DNA from 3 places in the Rhizobium sp. RU35A genome. Region 1 is predicted to be linked to each of the others. Evidence: predicted binding sites of a transcription regulator. Region 1 holds the regulator's gene; each other region holds the start of a gene.
What was found. Region 1 encodes LexA, which represses DNA repair genes until DNA is damaged. Its sites were predicted from a motif close to TGTTCNNNNTGTGTTCNG; they were not measured.
Positions count from the first base shown of each region.

Region 2: F3H95_RS15515 (helicase-related protein) is a predicted target of LexA. The motif match lies at 3,377-3,394, and genes of this name have one in related genera.
Region 3: F3H95_RS02765 (MazG nucleotide pyrophosphohydrolase domain-containing protein) is a predicted target of LexA. The motif match lies at 4,991-5,008, and genes of this name have one in related genera.

Region 1 is NZ_FTMR01000007.1:143,989-150,110, forward strand. It holds gene F3H95_RS16730 (AAA family ATPase) at 25-807, opposite strand; gene F3H95_RS16735 (helix-turn-helix domain-containing protein) at 807-2,825, opposite strand; gene F3H95_RS16740 (DNA-binding protein) at 2,827-3,042, opposite strand; gene F3H95_RS16745 (helix-turn-helix transcriptional regulator) at 3,103-3,699, shown strand; gene lexA (transcriptional repressor LexA) at 4,052-4,771, shown strand; gene F3H95_RS16755 (ComEC/Rec2 family competence protein) at 4,752-6,122, opposite strand, start outside.
Region 2 is NZ_FTMR01000006.1:261,344-267,465, forward strand. It holds gene F3H95_RS15510 (RNA-binding S4 domain-containing protein) at 1-97, opposite strand, end outside; gene F3H95_RS15515 (helicase-related protein) at 100-3,189, opposite strand; gene F3H95_RS15520 (DUF3309 family protein) at 3,793-3,948, shown strand; gene F3H95_RS15525 (YMGG-like glycine zipper-containing protein) at 3,988-4,242, shown strand; gene F3H95_RS15530 (beta-ketoacyl-ACP reductase) at 4,389-5,114, opposite strand; gene F3H95_RS15535 (acetyl-CoA C-acetyltransferase) at 5,281-6,122, opposite strand, start outside.
Region 3 is NZ_FTMR01000001.1:520,589-526,710, reverse strand. It holds gene fabI (enoyl-ACP reductase FabI) at 1-39, opposite strand, end outside; gene F3H95_RS02790 (DnaJ C-terminal domain-containing protein) at 173-1,411, opposite strand; gene F3H95_RS02785 (RT0821/Lpp0805 family surface protein) at 1,699-2,100, opposite strand; gene pdxH (pyridoxamine 5'-phosphate oxidase) at 2,216-2,836, shown strand; gene F3H95_RS02775 (polysaccharide deacetylase family protein) at 2,859-3,923, opposite strand; gene F3H95_RS02770 (sulfite exporter TauE/SafE family protein) at 4,064-4,855, opposite strand; gene F3H95_RS02765 (MazG nucleotide pyrophosphohydrolase domain-containing protein) at 5,011-5,313, shown strand; gene F3H95_RS02760 (HAD family phosphatase) at 5,300-5,986, opposite strand.

The DNA of each region.
Region 1 (6,122 bases):
ATGTGAACTTTCAGGAAGCGGCGATCAGGCCGCTTCGGATTTCAAAAGCTGCGGTGATCCGAGCTTCGGATTACCTTCTAAAACTGCGCGGATATGGGCCAGTTTGATTCCGCCGCCGCTATGGGTTAGCAGCTTCGCGCTCTCGAGCAGTTGGCCCAAAAGGCGGGCGCTGGTCTGAGTGCCGTAGTTTGAGACTGCCTTGTAAGTGTCCATGCCCTCAACGCCATAAGCGGCGGCAATTAGCTGGCAGTCGTGTTCTGTCAAAGGGTTGAGGACGATTTCCATCCCTACCCGGCTGTCAATTTGTTCCCATGCGGCTTTGTCAATCCGCGACCCCGCAAGGCGTACGCCATTACCGCTCATAACCAGCGCGAGGTTGCAGGTTTCTTGGATATTCAGCAATTCACGCTGTGCCGTTGCGACGAGGTTTTGCACCTCATCTACGACCAGAAGCTTGCGCGGTCGCTTATGAGCCAAACCGTCCCAATTTCTGTCTTCGAACGTCGAAATGACTTCGGCGAACAAGTCGCGGGTGAACTTCTTGTCGGTAAGACGCCCTGCCGCTTCCAGCAGCATGCGGTACATATCCGGCGTGCTGTTCTGCGCCTGCCCTACGTGGCAATAGACCCCGCCAAGCTCCTGCGATAGATAGTACAGGGCCGTGGTTTTGCCGCAGCCAGGAGGGCTGATAATACGTGTAGGCCATCCGAAGTTCCGCGCATAAGCGATACCGCCACGGATATCGTGCACCGGCGCGATTTCAACGAAGAGGCTACGATCCGGGACTTTTGGCTTGGAGAGACGCATTAGAGGCCCTTTCCACTGATTGCGGTATTGATCATGAGCATTCGAGCCTCACGAAGGCGCTGCTGCTCTTCTTCCATTTGCTGGCGCGTCTTTTTGGCCGTCTTGCTCGGCACGATGGCCCGTTCCCGGTTCCAATCCACATCGACCGAGATCAGCGCGGCAGGTGGGTTCGGGACGACATCCGGCGTTGACTTGCCGATGTCGATCAGCTTTTCCAGCGGATCGATGTCAGGCACCGAACGCTTCATCTCGCGAAGAGCGCGCTTGCGGTTCTTGTCGCGGGCGGCACTGGTCTGTGCGCCTCTCGGATCATCGTACGGGAGTTGGACGTTCGGCTTTGCCCAACCAATCCGTTCTCCCTGGAGCGTTTCCACCAGCAGCTCATTGAAGCCGTGATAGGCTGGCACGCGGACGATGACTGTGTTTTCGAAGCATCTGTCGAGTTCGTCGCATGTCCATTCCCGCCCGTCCAGGCTGAAGACATGTTTACTCAGCTTGCGCTTTTCCGGCTTGGTGAACGCCATGTAGAACTGAGCTTCATCGATCAGCGTTGCCGCCCATCCATCCTTCACATGCGCGGCAAATGCCTGTTCTGGCGACTTTCCGCCCAAAGCACCGCCCTGCGGCAGACGCTCGTAGGCACTGAGAAGCCCGAAAACCGTTTCGCAGAAGGCGTCGAAACCGTCCTCGAACGGCGGCATCGGCTTCCCGAGTTCGCGCCGCTTCGGGTTCATGCGGTTGTCGTCTATCCAGCCTGGAATGTGCCGGAAATACTGCTGGTTCATCTGCCGGAAGAAGCCTTCGACCACCTTGGCGGAGGCGTTGTATGGCTTGGCGCGAATGACGCGGGCGCGATCCTCGGAATTGAAGGTCGTCACACTGCAATTGAGCTTCAAGGCGTCTTCAAGATAGTCCGCGAACCCGTATTCCGAGCCGTTGTCGCAATAAAGCTTCTGCGGCATGCCGAAGGCCGGATGCTGGCACATGCGCTTGAAAGCATCGATCACATCGACATTGCGCACCCCGCCCCGCTCATTCAGGAATACCAGATCGCCGAACACGCGGTTCGTTGCCACGTCATGGAAGGCGAGAAATTTCGGCGTGGCACAGGTGCCGTTCTCCCGGCGCACCATGACGTTGATATGGTGCACGTCCATGACGACGATTTCCATGGGCTGGAGACCGGCGATCGTGCGGCGGATACGGGGCTTGTTATCCTCGCTGGCCTTGCGGTCGAAATCATGCCGGTAGACAGCCTTGAAGCGCGCCTCTTGCGTGATCAGAGCATCGGGAATGCCGAAGAGCTTTTCCGCTTGTGCATTGTCATCCACCGGATAACCGTAGGCCGCTGTCAGGCGGCGCAACTCGGCGGACGCCATGAACTGGATGATCTTGCGCGTTGTTCCCTTCACGATCAGCCCGCGAATGAACTGCACGATATCCTCGGCAATGGTTTCCTTGGCGAAATCGTCAAAAGGAACGGCGTTCGACCAATACTGGTTGATGAATACCCGTTTCTGCCCCTTGTCGCGCCGGACCTTCTGCGCAAGCGCGTGAATGCCCTCGTTCTCGTAAATCTCGATCCACCTGTAGAGGGTGGATTTTGTCAGCTTGCGCCGCGATCCCGTCCAATCGAGCTTCCATTCACCGTCGAGCTTATCGATTACCGCCCTGCGTTCCGGGCTGCGGAACGGGTGAGCCAATGCCGGGGCGATGATCTCGTATTTCCAGGCCCGTTCGAAGCGGGCCGTATCATCGCCAAGACGGAGCCTTGAAACGGCCTCATCGGTCATTTGAAAGGCCTTCAAACGCTCCTGGAGATGCGGCGGAAGGCTGGAAACCTTGACCTGATATTGAATGCCGGATCGACCGCCGCGACCGTGGAAGGTTCGGACTTCAAGGGGGTGGCCATGCCAGGACATGCTTCGCCCGACCATTATCCTGTGGCAGCCACGACGAGCGTTTCGCTGATCGACGCCATACAAGCTCGCCAAGATTTGGCTGTCGATCCACTCCATCTTAAGCGGCCTTCAAGCCCGGAATGGTCGAAGGACTCTCTTCCTTCAGACCCAAGTCAACAGCGATGCGGTGACTGACACCACGCTTCCCACCCAGAGAACCGTTCAAAACCGCATAGACTGTGCGGGGATTGTAGCCTCTCCGCTCTGCCCATTCCCTGATGCTGATGCCTGCACATTCAAACTGTCGTTTGACATCTTCCCGGTTACTGATCATAGCAATCTCCTAGATGTTTCGCTGTCGAAGCACTCCATCAATATGTTTCAAAGGTGTCACATGTCAACACGAAAAAGTTTCGATAACGAAGCATCCAAGGCAATTGGGAAGCGGATTAGAGAAATTCGTGGTGACAAAACTCAAGCGGAGTTCGCCAACCTCGTCGGTGTGGATCGTGCAACATTATCGAACTACGAGAGCGGACGCAGACAACCCAATAGTGAAATTATCAAGAAGATAGCAGGAATAGGAAACGTAACTGTTGCCGCCTTGATTTTTGGCGAATACAAAACCCCATTTGAAGAATATCAAATGTCTATCAACCGAAGCATTGCTCAAGCTTCTGCGGAAAATCCGGGGTTCATACCAAAATGGTACATATCTCAGGACGAGATAGACGTAATTTTCTCGCTGAGGCGGATGTATGACGATGATGCGCGGCTAAGCATCATTCAAGAGATCGTCAACAAAGCCGAGGAATCCATAGATCATGACCGCGAACTAGATCAGGGTAAGGTTCCCCCCTATGGAGAAGCCGCTGTTGAGCGGTTGCGAGCGATACTCCAAACAGGGCGTTTCAACGAGGGATACGACCCGGAAGTTCAGTATTGGGCAACCCTCTGGGAAGAGGTGAAAAGCCCGCACAAAAAGGATTAGATTGATCACTATCCGCAAAGGTATCCGCAATCTTTTCGATCTGCGGACAAAAACATGGACGCTATCCCCAATAATGCAAGCCAACTCAGTTACTTAACCATTATGCCGGAACGGCGCAAAACGCTTCCACCGATTGGCGCATTGCGCACCCCCATTTTCCAACGAAAAATCTTTATAAATCAAGCGCGCAGGCCCGTTTTCATTCCAGAATAATTATGCGCGCCATTCCCGATTAATTATCGCGCCTCCATCAGCCGGTCACCCCAAAAACACCCGGCTTTTGGGGGCTTGCAGAACACATAAGGAACAGATAGGGTCTGTTCTGTATTTGTTTCGGGCTCGGGGTTGCCATATGCTGACACGCAAACAACAGGAACTGCTTCTGTTCATTCATGAACGCATGAAGGAGTCCGGTGTGCCGCCCTCCTTCGACGAAATGAAGGATGCGCTTGATCTGGCGTCGAAGTCCGGCATCCACCGGTTGATCACAGCCCTGGAGGAGCGCGGTTTCATTCGCCGCCTGCCAAACCGTGCCCGCGCGCTGGAAGTAATCAAGCTGCCGGAATCCTATGTGCCGCCGGCCCAGCCCCGTCGCGGCTTCTCACCCAGTGTTATCGAAGGCAGTCTCGGCAAGACGCCGCCCGCCAAGTCCGCCGCATCAGCGGCACCTGCGGAAGAATATACGGGAACGGCAACTGTTCCTGTCATGGGACGCATTGCTGCCGGCGTGCCCATCTCGGCCATCCAGAACAATACGCATTCGATTGCGGTACCGATAGAGATGCTGGGAACCGGCGAGCATTACGCACTCGAAGTGAAGGGCGATTCGATGATCGAGGCCGGCATTCTCGACGGCGATACGGTCATCATCCGCAATGGCAGCACAGCCACGCCCGGCGATATCGTGGTGGCGCTGGTGGATGACGAGGAGGCAACCCTGAAGCGGTTCCGCCGCAAGGGGGCCTCGATCGCACTGGAAGCGGCCAATCCGGCCTATGAGACCCGGATCTTCGGACCGGACCGGGTGAAGATACAAGGCAGATTGGTCGGCCTTATCCGCCGCTATCACTGACCAGCCGGCGCACCGGTTCCGGCACATCTGTCTCGAAGCTGCGGCGTCGCCAGTCATAGCTGCGATGAACGCTCCAGGGGCGCTCATGTGACATGATGGCAGCTTCCGCGCGCCAGTCTTCGACTCGTCGGCTGTCGCGAAAACGAACGATCAGGGATCCGGTGCGGCGCAAGGTCTGGGCGCTCAGCAGGAGAGCGCCGGAACGGCACTCATCGAAGCGGGCCTGTGGCGCAATGACGAGATCTGCGCGGTCGCAAGCGGTTCCGGTGAGACGATTGTCCTCAACGGTTATGAGTGTCGCCCCCTGCGAGGTGATCGCAAGACAGCCGGACGAGGGAAGACATACAAAGCGTCCCGGCTGTTTTTCGGCGTCTCTGCGCAGGGTCTGCAGGATGGTTTCCGCCTCGCCGGCCTTCAGCGGCACTTTGGCAGCGGCTCGCTGAGACTGTCTGTCGGTCGTCGTCGTGACAGTTGACGCCGGCTCCCGTTCTGTTTGCTCGATTCTCTTATTCTGTGCAGAACCCCTCTGGATTCCAGGGGCTGCCTTTCGGTTGGCCGCAGCGTCAGGCGGCGGCGACAACAGGCGCGGTGCGCTGGTCTGTTCGATGCGCAACGCATCCTGCCATTGCCGGTATAGAAAATCCGAAGGTCGGCGCCGGTTGGTCGCCGCGGCCTGCCCGTCCAGAAGGGCAACGAGGATCCCATCCTCCGAGACGAGCAGATCCGGCGAACTCGCACGCTCCGGAATGATCGTCATGGCGACAGCGGCCAGGATCAGCGGCAGACCAAGCAGACGCAGGCGCGTCCGAAGCAGCGTGAGCAGCAGGAAGCCGGCCGAGGCCAGCGGCAGGAAGCCAGCTGGCGGTCGCCCCGTCGCCACCTCGCCTCCCCAGCCTGCGACCGTTTCGGCAATCGCGATCACGCCCTGCAGCGCCCATCCCATCAGTGTCAGGAAAGGGACATCAAGCCCCAGGGGCATCAGCAGCATGCCGACCAATCCGGCCGGCATCACGACAATCGAAATCAGCGGCATGGCTGCCAGATTCCCCGCAAGACCATAGGCGGCCAGCCGGTGAAAATGAGCAAGCGAGAAGATTGTCGTCGACAGCATGCCGATCAGCGAAGTGGCCAGCACGCCCGCCGCGAAGCCGAACAACGGCAGGACGAGTCGCCCGAGGAATGAGTGCGCGCCCGCAAGCAGCCCGCGATCCTCCCAAGCTCCACCGCGCATCCAGACCTCATAGCCGGCCACGAGGGCAACAGTTGCCGCAAACGACATCTGAAAGCTTGCGCCCAGCACGGCGGATGGCGTCAGGACCAGAATCAGCACGGCTGCGAGGGCCACATTGTG
Region 2 (6,122 bases), on a different contig from region 1:
CCAGATCCTGCGCCAGCGCGCGGGATTTGACGATGCGCGTGAAGAAAAGCCACTTGTCGATGCGCTGACGCTGATCTCCCGGTGGCTTTTCGTTCATGGCTACTTCTTCATCTGCTCCTTGAGAGCAGCGAGCTTGGCAAACGGCGAATCCGGATCCACCGGCTTCTCCTTGCGCGGTGGCTTTGCCTCGAAGCGGGCGGGCTGCGTCATCTTGCCGCGATCATTGCGATCGCCGCGGTCGGAGCGTTCGCCGCGCGGCGGACGGTCGCCCTTGCCTTCTGGCCGGCGGTCGCCGCGATCCGGACGGCCACCTTCGCGGTTCGGACGTCCACCCTGCTCGCCACGCTCGTCCCCGCGGCGATGGTCACGACGCCCCTCTCCACGGCCTTCGCCACCGCGGCCTTCACTGCTGCGACCTTCGGGTCCGCGCGCCTCTGCCGGCTGCCCCTGACGACCGCCATGGCCACGACGATCGCCATGGCCGCGGCCCTGGCGCTGGTTGTCGCTGCGACCGCCACCCGGACGCCACAGCAGGACAGGTTTCGGCTCCTCGGCAACCGCTGTTTCGGCAGAGCCCTCGACCGCTTCGGCGACGGGGGCCGCAGCCTCGGTAACGGTGACAGCCGCCTGCTCGCCATCGGCCGCCGCTGTTTCTTCCGATGCCGCATCGGCATCATCGTGATCGGCAGCAACCGCGTCCTCACCTTCGGCAGCGGCCGGCGCCGGCTGCTGGCTGGCAAGGAAGGCCTGAACCTCTTCCGCCTTCACCTGATCGGCGCGGTAGCCGAGACCCTTCAGGATTTCCTCCATGTCGTCCGGCGTCGCGCCGAGAATCGACAGCATGGCCGTCGTCGTCATGAAACGGCGACCGTCATAGGCGCCTTCGGGGCGCGCGGGCGAACCCGGCTTCCATTGCAGGAGCGGACGGATCAGATCGGCAAGGCGCTCCAGAATATCGACGCGAACGGCACGCTTGCCGAGATAACGGAAACCGGCCAGCTTGTAGAAGTTGCGCTCGAAGCTCGGATCGGTCACGACGGAGGTGCGACCGGCAGCAAGCGCCGGGATCAGATCGCCATAACCAGGCTTGTCGAGACCGTCGTTCTTCAGCGCCCAGAGAAGGGTGATGAGTTCGGCCGGCGCGGGCTTCAGAAGAGCCGGCATGAAAATGTGGTAGGCGCCGAAGCGGATGCCATAGCGGCGCAGCGAGGCGCGCGCATCCTGATCGAGCGTCTTGACCTCTTCAGCCACGTCGCGACGGAACATGACGCCCAGATTTTCAACGAGCTGGAAGGCCAGGCCCTTGGCGAGACCCTGCAGGTCTTCGGCGCGCGACAGGTCGTCGAGCGGCTTCAGAACGGTTGCGACGTGATGATTGACGAAACGCTCCAGACGCGCTGCGACGTGATCGCGCGCATTGCCGGTGAGCTGCTCGTCGGCCAGAAGGATGAGACGCGGATGCATGATATGGTCGCTGGCGGCAAGCCGCGCCACCGGCTCACCCAGCCAGCGCACGAAACCGTCCGAACCCACCGCCAGATCGCTGTTGCCGCAGGCATAGAGGCGTGCGGCGCGCGCCTCGAATTCCAGTGCAAGCGCCTTCTGGGCCGCCGCCTGAACGGCCTTCGCGTCCGGACCGTCACCCCCGGATACGGGCGTAAACCGGAAACCGGCTAGTTGACCGACGTGATGTCCCTCGACGAAGACATCCCCATTCACACTGATTTCAGCTTCCAGCATCGCATTCTCTCTCAGGCGCTTCATGAGCACAGATGTCCTGCGATCAACAAAGCGTTTCGTCAACCTTTCATGTAGCGCGTCCGACAACCTGTCCTCGATTTCTCGCGTCTTTTCTTGCCAGTGTGTCGGATGCGCCAGCCAGCCCGGACGGTTGGAAACATAGGTCCAAGTCCGAATTTGGGCGATACGCGCAGAAAGCGTATCGATTTCGCCATCGGTGCGGTCCGCGCGCTGCACCTGCTCGGCCATGAAGCTCTCGTTCACCGTGCCATGACGCACGAGATCGAAGAACAGCGTGGAGATCAGATCAGCATGCTGGGCGGGTGTAATGCGCCGATAATCGGGAAGCGCGCAGGCTTCCCAGAGCTTTTCGACCCGCTCGGACGTCGTCGCGAGATCGACAACCTCCGGATAGCGGGAGAGATAATCCAGCGCCTGACTGTCGGTCGCCGGCAGCGCGCGCGTCAGTCCCGCAACAGTGGGCGCCGCATCGAGACTCGCGCGCAAGTCGCGGATCGAGGTAAAGTCGAGCGCTTTCGAACGCCACTGCAGCACCTTCACCTGGTCGAACTGATGGGTCTCGATGCGCTCCACCAACTCGTCGTCGAAAGGCTGGACCTGACCGGTCACGCCGAAGGTTCCATCCTTCAGGTGACGACCCGCGCGACCGGCGATCTGGCCGAGTTCGCCGGGGTTGAGATTACGGAACTGATAACCGTCGAACTTGCGATCCTGGGCAAAGGCCACATGATCGACATCGAGGTTGAGCCCCATGCCGATCGCATCGGTGGCAACAAGATATTCAACGTCGCCCGCCTGATAGAGCCCCACCTGCGCGTTGCGGGTGCGGGGGCTCAGCGCCCCCAGCACGACGGCGGCACCGCCCCGCTGGCGGCGGATCAGTTCGGCAATGGCATAGACCTCATCTGCGGAAAAGGCGACGATGGCCGAGCGCTGCGGCAGTCGGGTGATCTTCTTCTGGCCGGCATAAAAGAGCGTCGAAAGACGCGGCCGCTCCACCACGGTGATGCCGGGCAGGAGCTTTTCCAGGATCGGTCGCATGGTGCCGGCGCCGAGCAGCAGAGTTTCCTCGCGCCCCCGCAGATGCAGGATGCGGTCGGTAAAGATATGCCCACGCTCCAGATCGCCAGCCAGTTGCACTTCATCGATCGCGACGAAAGCGGCCCTGGTCTCGCGCGGCATGGCTTCCACGGTACAGACGGAAAAGCGCGCGCCGGGCGGCGAGATCTTTTCCTCGCCCGTCACCAGCGCCACATGCTGCGGCCCCACCCGTTCGACCACCCGCGTGTAGACCTCGCGCGCCAGAAGGCGAAGCGGCAGGCCGATCACGCCGGACCCGTGTGCGACCATCCGCTCGATGGCGAAATGCGTCTTGCCGGTGTTGGTCGGGCCGAGGACCGCGGTGACGCCGCGACCGCTCAAGATCATGGGCTTGGAATTCAAGGCACTATCCGCACTTTGCATGGCGCTGCCGGTACAAGAAGCACCTAGCTTGCGCCACACATGGCGACACAAACGCCGGAAGGCAAGCGACAAGCAGGGCTGGAACGCCTTTTTTTGACAGCGGACATGTCCAAGACTCAGGCGGCGGACCCGGTCCGTCGTCCGGCGAGCCCGGAACAGTGTGAGAACGAATCAGAGACGAATCACTCACATCTGTAAATTCAGCTTTTGTTCCAGCCGACAGCAATACGGATACGGTCAGGGCAGGCTCGTCAAAGAATCACAGCGAAGGAGCCCGAGTCGAACCACAGTGTCCGCGTTGCACAGCCGGCCGAAAACTGGCGCCGTACATCATCTTCATATATCAGCCCGCCTGACGAACTGACCAGGATACATTGGATTTCGAAATATATTTTGTGAAATGCATGACCAGGCCTCGACGATACCATCCGCCAGGATCCATGAGTTTCATCGGGAGAAACGGTCAGGATTTGCCGATGATTTTGCGGCTGGAACCCGTTGGAACCAAAAAGGCCGCGCCACGTTCTTGCCGCACCATCAAGGAATTCATGCAGCGGAGACCATCACATGCTCGGAACAGTTCTCCTTATCATTCTCATCCTCCTGCTCGTCGGCGCCCTTCCGAACTGGGGCTACAGCCGTGGCTGGGGGTATGGGCCGTCGGGCGGCCTCGGGCTGGTCCTCGTCATCTTGATCATCCTGCTGCTGATGGGCAGAATTTAACTTGCGAATATTCGCACAGACAGAGGGAAGGAAACCGACATGAAGAAGATTCTGGCAGTGGCCGCCGTCGTTGGCATGCTCGCTTCGTGCTCCACCACCGAAAAGGGCACAGCCATCGGCGCCGGCACGGGTGCCGTTCTGGGTGGCGCGATCACCAATAGCTGGGGTGGCGCAGCCGTTGGTGCCGTGGCTGGCGGCCTGGTCGGTGCAGCAATCGGCGAATCGCAGAAGCACAAGGGTTACTGCGTCTATCGCGATCGTTACGGCCGCACCTATGAGGCACGCTGCCGCTAACCCCTCCCTTGGAAACGCGAGGAGCCGGTGCCGCCGCACCGGCTCTTCTTTTTGAGCACGACTGCACACCTGCCGGGCTTGCGGACATGCAAACGCCGGAGCATTGCCCCGGCGTCCTCGTGCGACCAACAGATTTGATCGGACTGTCAGACGAAATACTGGCCGCCATTGGCGGTAATGGTCGAACCGGTGATGAAACCGGCCTCATCGGAGGCGAGGAACACGACGCAACGGGCAATCTCCTCCGGCTGGCCGAGGCGACCCACCGGAATCTGCGGCAGGATGCGCTCGTTCATCACCTTTTCCGGCACGGCCATGACCATTTCGGTGGCGATATAGCCCGGGCAGATCGCATTGACAGTGATGTTCTTGGCTGCCCCCTCCTGCGCAAGCGCCTTGGTGAAGCCGATGTCGCCGGCCTTGGCGGCGGAGTAATTGGCCTGCCCCATCTGCCCCTTCTGACCGTTGATGGAGGAAATGCTGATGATACGGCCAAAGCCGCGATCCCGCATGCCACTCCAGACCGGATGCGTCATGTTGAAAAGGCCGGTCAGGTTGGTGCTGATCACCTCGTTCCACTGCTGCGGCGTCATCTTGTGAAACATCGCATCACGCGTGATGCCGGCATTGTTGACGAGAACGTCGACAGGTCCGACCTCGGCCTCGACCTTCGCAATGCCTTCGACGCAGGCCTCGTAGGAGGACACATCCCATTTGAAGACGGCAATGCCCGTCTCCCCCTGAAAGGCGCGGGCGCGCTCGTCATTGCCCGCGTAATTGGCGGCGACCTTATAGCCTGCCGCCTTCAGACCCACCGAAATTGCCGCGCCAATTCCGCGCGTGCCACCGGATACCAATGCCACTCTCGTCATGCTGCACTCCCCTTCACGGATAAGACGCCCGGCCCTTCTGGCGTGGTCGGATAGACTAAAGCGCGATGCAGTCGATGGATCTTCGGCAGCGCGCTTCAAGCTCTGCTGGATAGGCACGGGCACGCGAAACCGCCTGACGACTCCGCGTCACCGTGCCAAAGCGCACTCACATGGCTTCGAAGCACATGGCAACGCCCATGCCACCGCCGATGCAGAGCGTAGCAAGGCCCTTCTTGGCGCCGCGCCGCTTCATCTCGAACACCAGCGTGTTGAGAACGCGCGCGCCGGAGGCACCGATCGGATGGCCGATGGCGATCGCCCCGCCGTTGACGTTGACGATCGCGGGATCCCAGCCCATGTCCTTGTTCACGGCGCAGGCCTGGGCAGCGAATGCTTCGTTGGCCTCGACCAGATCCAGATCGCCAACCGACCAGCCTGCCTTTTCCAGCGCCTTGCGGGAGGCCGGGATCGGACCCGTGCCCATGATCTGCGGATCGACGCCCGCCGTTGCCCAGGAGACGATGCGCACGAGCGGCGTGATGCCGCGGCGCACCGCTTCCGCCTCGGTCATCAGCAGCGCGGCAGCGGCGCCATCATTGATGCCGGAGGCATTGCCGGCCGTCACGGTGCCTTCCTTGTCGAAGGCGGGGCGCAGCTTCGCCATACCGTCGAGCGTGGCTCCCTCGCGGATGTATTCGTCCTTGTCGATCGTGACATCACCCTTGCGCCCCTTCAGGACGAAGGGGATGATCTCGTCGGCGAAACGCCCGGCTTTCTGGGCGGCTTCCGCCTTGTTCTGCGAGGCGACGGCGAACTGGTCCTGCTCGTCGCGCGACAACTGCCACTGGCGGGCAATGTTTTCGGCGGTAATGCCCATGTGATAGCCGTAGAAGGCATCGGTCAGGCCATCCTTGATCATGGTATCGATCATCTTCATGTCACCCATCTTGGTGCCATTGCGAAGATGGGCGCTGTGGGGCGCCATGGACATGGATTCCTGGCCGCCGG
Region 3 (6,122 bases), on a different contig from region 1:
GCCGCGTTTGCCTGCCATGAGGCCGGTTGCCTGAGCCATACTCTATCCTCTGAGACTTTAGACGAATTTTGCCTATGGCATAGCCCGCCCCCGCGTTCAAGCTTGACGCAGATCATCTCCTGTAAGGCTTCGTAACAATGGGTGCGCGACCTTGGATAACGTCGCAAAAGCGTCACACGAAGAGGCCGTAGCGCATGTGGCGCATCAGGTCGATCACCTTCGGGTCCGGCTTTTCCCAGAGAATGACGCGCACCTCCACCACGAGGTCGCCCCGTTCGCCGGCGCTCGCATGCAGGCCGAGCCGTTCGATGCGCACGCTCTGGTCCGAACCCGTCCAGGCGGGAATGGACACAGGCACCCGTCCGCCCGGTGTTTCCACCTCGGCTTCCGTGCCGAGCACCGCGTCCTCCAGCGAGATCGGCAGTACCGTGTGCAGGTCAAAGCCCTCGACGCGGAAGCGCTCGTCGCGCGCCACCTTCAGCGTCACCAGCAGATCGCCGCGCGGGGCGCCCGGAATGCGCAGGCCCTGACCCGAAAGGCGGATCACATGACCATCGGTCATGCCGGCTTCCAGGGCAAAGCGCACATCGCGTCCGTCCGATAGCGACACGGTGACCGGCGCCAGCTGCAGCAGGTCGTTCAGCGACACGGTGGCCGTCGCCAGCAGGTCCGGCGCCTTTTCCGGCGGCGTCGGGTTGCCGCGGATGCGGCGCATCAGGCCGGTCAGAAGTTCTATCGCCTGTAGGGGAAGCGGCGGCTGCGGCTTCTGCGGTGCAGTCTGGCCCGTCTCAGGCTTAGCCTCCGCGCCGCCCGGGGCGCTGGCCGTTGTCTCGGCGGTTGTCTCCGGGGGGGGCGGCGCCTGCCGCGCCTTGCCCTGGGAGGCGCCCGGTGTCTGGGAGTGTGTCTGGGACTGTGCCTGGGACCGCGCCTGTGACTGTGATCCGCCGGCCTGCGCGGAGGCTGGTCCGGCGCCCTGGCCCGCTCCGAAGATGCGGTTGATCATGTCCTCGGGGCTTTCCTGATCGCGGCCCATGGTGCTTGCACCGCTGCTGCCCTGATCATGGGCCTGGTTCTGGGCCTGGGCGCGCTGCGCATTGGCGCGCGCCAGTTCCTCCATCACCCGTTCGGCATTGGCGCGGGCGGCGCGGGCGCGTTCCTCTGCCTGTCGGGCCGCCTCGCGCTGCTGCATGATGGTCTGCTGCGTTTCGAGCGCGCGGTCGTAGCGCCGGCGACGTTCCGGATCCTTCAATACCTCATAGGCTTGCCCTACCTCGGCGAAGCGGCGGCTCGCCAGCGGGTCGTCCCGGTTGTGATCCGGATGCAGGGTCTTGGCCTTGGAGCGCCAGGCAGCCTTGATCTCGTCGGGTCCTGCGTCTTTCTGAACGCCAAGGAGGGAATAGGGGTCGCGCATCAATATCCACCAACTCGGTTTCCTGGCACGCGCGCCGCATGACGGGCCGCATGACAAGGTCAAACAACTCGTGCCGGCCCGGACCGTTCCCGTGGAAACGTGGCAGGACATCGGCTTATGCGAGGAGAATAGAGGCGTGAGTCTCTAAAGAGGATTTACGTCGCGATGACAGTAGAATTAAGCTTAAGAGAACGTAACACGTCGGCCTGCATTGCGCCGATCAGGCGCATGACAAAGTGGCCGCCAAAGAAGCGGCGCGCTGCGCCGTCCCTGCGACAGGGGCACCGTTACTGGCGTTCGAAGGAGGTCAGCAGCCAGTCACCGCTGTCGGCCATGCAGGCCTGCCCGGTGAACTTGGCAATGCCTTCGTAGGAATGGCGGGTGGTCACGAAACCGCGGCACAGCTGGCCGGCCACCCGTGCCTCGCGGATCTTCGAGACGACGCCGGCGCTGCCGGTGGCGGTGTTGGCCCAGGGAAGCGGATTGGCTCCCATCTTCGACAGGTCGGCAGAGGTTACGGCATTGCGCACGGTCACCTCGTCGGATACCGCTTCTTCCGAGCGCTTCGGGATGGTCGATGTGGAAAGGCTGCGGTCCACCTTGGGCGAGGTGTCGAACAGGTCGAAGGCACCGCTCGTGCATCCGGAAACGGAGCCGGCGAGGAGGACGACAAGGGCTGTTTGAAGCATAAGCGACAGCGGTGTCCGGGTGCGGTTGTTTGTCTTTGCTGTCACTTCCACCTTGCGTCCAGTTCGGAAACGGTTCACGAGTCGATTTGACCAGATCGGGAGCATTTTAGTCAATATGTCTGAAGATGGGTTAACAAGCGGTGACTTTACCGAGGAAAGCGAGCCCTTCGCCCTGTTCGCACAATGGCTGAAGGACGCGGAAGGTTCCGAAATCAATGATCCGAATGCGGTGGCACTGGCGAGCGTCGATGAGCAGGGCCTGCCCAATGTGCGCATGGTGCTCCTGAAGGGTTTTGATGCGCGGGGCTTTGTTTTCTATACGAATTTCGAAAGCCAGAAGGGTCGCGAGATCCTTGGCCAGCAGAAGGCGGCCATGTGCTTCCACTGGAAATCGCTGCGCCGGCAGGTGCGTCTGCGCGGACCGGTGAGCGTCGTTTCCGACGAGGAAGCGGATGCCTATTATGCATCGCGCCCGCGCGGCAGCCGCATCGGGGCATGGGCGTCGAAGCAGTCGCGACCTCTGGAAAGCCGCTTTGCGCTGGAAAAGGCGGTGGCTGAATACACCGCACGCCATGCGATCGGCGAGATCCCGCGGCCCGCGCACTGGTCCGGTTTCCGCATCGAGCCGACCTCCATCGAGTTCTGGCACGACCGGCCCTTTCGCCTGCACGACCGCGTCGAATTCCGCCGGCCGGCGCCGGATGGCGACTGGTCGAAGGTGCGCATGTATCCCTGAGCGATCACGGCAGCGGGCATCCTCAGGATGCCCGCTGCCCCGTCAGCCGGAAGGGAATGCCCGCAGCAAGCGCCGTCACGTAGCGCGGCCTCTGATAATAGCCGTTCAGTGAAATTCGGGGCAGGGCGGTCAGCTGCGCCGCATGTGCGCGCGTCACCACGCCGGGTTGTGTGGTGACTGCAGCCGTGAAGCCGGCCGTCCGGGCAAGATCCGCTTCGCGTGCCGAGAGGGTGGCGGCAGAACCATAGGGATAGGCAAGCGTTGCCGGACGCCGGCCGGTCAGCGCCGCCAGCCAGTCTGCCGACCCCTGCATTTCCGCCCGCGACTCGTCCTCGGCCAGACGTCCGAGTGCGCGATGGCTGAGGGTGTGGGCGCCGAGCGTGACCAGAGGATGGCGCGCCAGCTCAGCGAGCTCGCCGCCATCGAGCGTCAGGCGCCGGGTGATCTCCAGCGGATCGATCCCGTGCCGGCTTGCCAGCCCATCCAGCCATGCCACCGTCTCGGTTTCGTCGCCCTGCCGCAGCCGGCGGGCAAACCGGTCGAAGGCATCCAGCCTCGCCTTGGCGGTGGAAAGGTTGATGTCTTCTTCGCCGCGGCCGAGATCTGCGCGCAGCCTGGTCCTTGCGTTCAGCAGGTCCGCCAGCGTTTCCCACCAGATACTGTGGGTGCGTTCCGCAAAACCGCGCGTGACGAACAGCGTGAAGGGCACGCCATGCCGTTCGAACACCGGCAGCGCATGGTCGCGGTTGTCGCGGTAGCCATCGTCCAGCGTGAAGCAGGCAAACGGACGGGACTGCGGCGTGGTGAGCCGCTGCGGCACGTCCTCCAGCCGGATGACGTCATATCCCTCTTGCGCCAGCCGGCAGATTACCGCCTCCAGGAAATCAGGCGTGATCTCGAGATGCCGGTTGGGTGCGCTTGGTCGCTGCTCAACGGGGCGGACGTGATGGAGGGCGAAGATGGCGCCCGCTTCGCCGAAGCGCTTTCCGATGCCGGCACGCGCCAGCAGGGCAGATGCTTCCAGCCCGCAGACGATCAGTCCGCGGCGGAGGCGGCGGCGCCAGAGCGCATCAATGCTGTTCCTCATGCCTGCGCCGCTTTCCGCACTGATCCTGCCTGCCTTCGTGTCGGGAGAGCCCGCCGGGCATGGCTCCTGCCGGACCTTATCGCGTGCAGACTTAAGTCTTCCTGAAAAATGAAGGGGCAGAAGCCGGGCCTGCCGGGCCGTCAGTGCAGCAGCCCGTCCAGGGCCGGCAGGCTGACGATGCCCGCACTGGCGATCAGCGTGTAGCAGATGCGGCGGAAGGTGGTTTCGCTCGCCAGTCCGAACAGGCGCGCGCCGATGGCGATGCCGAGCCCGTAGCCGGGGCCGACCACGGCGGCAAGCATGAGCGTATCCAGCCGCAACAGGCCGGCCGCGACATAGGAGGTGCCCGATATCACCGAGGAGAGCGCGAAATAGACCACCAGATTGGCCCGGACTGTCAGGCGGTCGATGGCGCCGCCGAGCCAGTAGGCGACCACCGGCGGGCCGGAGAGTTGCGCAACGCCCCCGAACAGGCCGGCCGTGACACCCGTCGCGATGCTGAGCGCCGGTTTCGGTTGCCCTCGATAGCGCCAGCCGGAGATGAGGAAGGCAAGAAGCGCGAACACGATCAGCGAAATGCCCCAGCGCAGGCCAAGCTGCGGCGCAAACGCCAGAAGCGCCGTTCCGGCGGGTACGCCGGCAAGCGCCCCGATCAGCATGGTGCCCACCTCGCGCCGGTTGGCGCGCCGCCAGGCATCCGGCAACAGGCCGAGCGTCATGATGAAATCGATCACCAGCAGCAGCGGCGAGGCCACCTGCGGGCCAGCCACAGCCCCTGCCAGCGGCACGAAGATCAGCGCGCCGCCGAAGCCGGAAAAGCCGCGCGCCAGCCCTCCGATGAGCGCGGCTGCGACCAGCACGAGGATCTGGGCGGGCGGATGCAGCGCCAGAAAGGTCTGCGCCTGGGCGGCAAGGAGATCGGTAAGGGACATTAAGATGGAACCGGCTGATAAAGCGCTTGTCTGGAGGGCTCCCCACTGCCTGTCAAGCCGGCTCACGCCACGATGTCGCGTCTCCATGCTGTTCCGGCAGGTGTGGACCTTTCTGCCGAATCGGGTTCATCTGACGAAAACAAATGGAGAACGAAATGCTGGATGACCTGATGAAGGCTTTTGACGCGGCCTCCCGCCGCTATGCCGAGGCCCATGGCCTGACGCGCGATCCCGACTGGTTCGTGCTGAAGCTGCATGAGGAGGTGGGGGAACTGACCCAGGCCTGGAACCGGCTCAGCGGGCGCGGCCGGCCCAAGGGCCGCAGTGTCGAGGACATGCAGCGGGACCTTGCCGACGAGGCCGCCGATGTGCTCGGCCACATCCTGCTGCTTGCCCATGCTAACGGTCTCGATCTTGCCGCGGCGGTGGAGCGCAAATGGCTGTTCAGGCCGGCGTGACGACGGCCGGATGACGATCGAAGAAGGCGCGGCAATGGTCAAGACTGTCGGCCACGACCGCGCAGAGCGCCCGGATTTCCGCTGTCGGCTGCAGCATGTCGGGCACCATCACCGCCATGGTGCCGGCGGCGGCGGCGCTGCGGATGCCGTTGTAGGAATCCTCCAGCGCCAGACAAAGCGCCGGCGCGACGCCGAGCCGTGCCGCGGCCGTCAGATAGGGATCGGGCGCCGGCTTGCCGCGGGCATAATCGCCATGCGCCACCACATGGTCGAAGCGCCCGAGAATGCCGAGTTCGCCGAGGTGATGCTTGACCTGGAAATGGGCCGAGGAGGTGCAGACGGCGCGCGGAATGGAGAGGGTATCGAGCAGATCCAGCATCTGCGTCACCCCCGGCTTCAGCCGCAGGTCGGTGTCCAGCAGCCGGTCGAAATGCGCAAGCCACAGCGCCCGGAAGCCATCGGCATCGAACGCTTCGCCGTAATGCTCCCGCAAAAGATCGGCGATGCTGACCCAGGGCCTGCCCAGCATGCCCTCATAGATCGACGGACCGATCGGCAGGCCTTTCTCCGTGGCGGCGGAAATGATCGAGCGGCGATAGAGGATTTCGGTATCGAGCAACAGGCCATCCATATCGAAGATGACGGCCTGCGGCAGGCGGGGAAGTATCGGCATATCGGTCCTGTATCGAAGGCGTCTGCGGCAAAGGGGTTTGCCCGAAACGCCCGGTTTCACTGTTCACGTTCTGCTCCGGCCACCATGCCGGTGCCCGTTCTCGCGCGGATGCGCTTATCGGCACAGCACTGCAAGC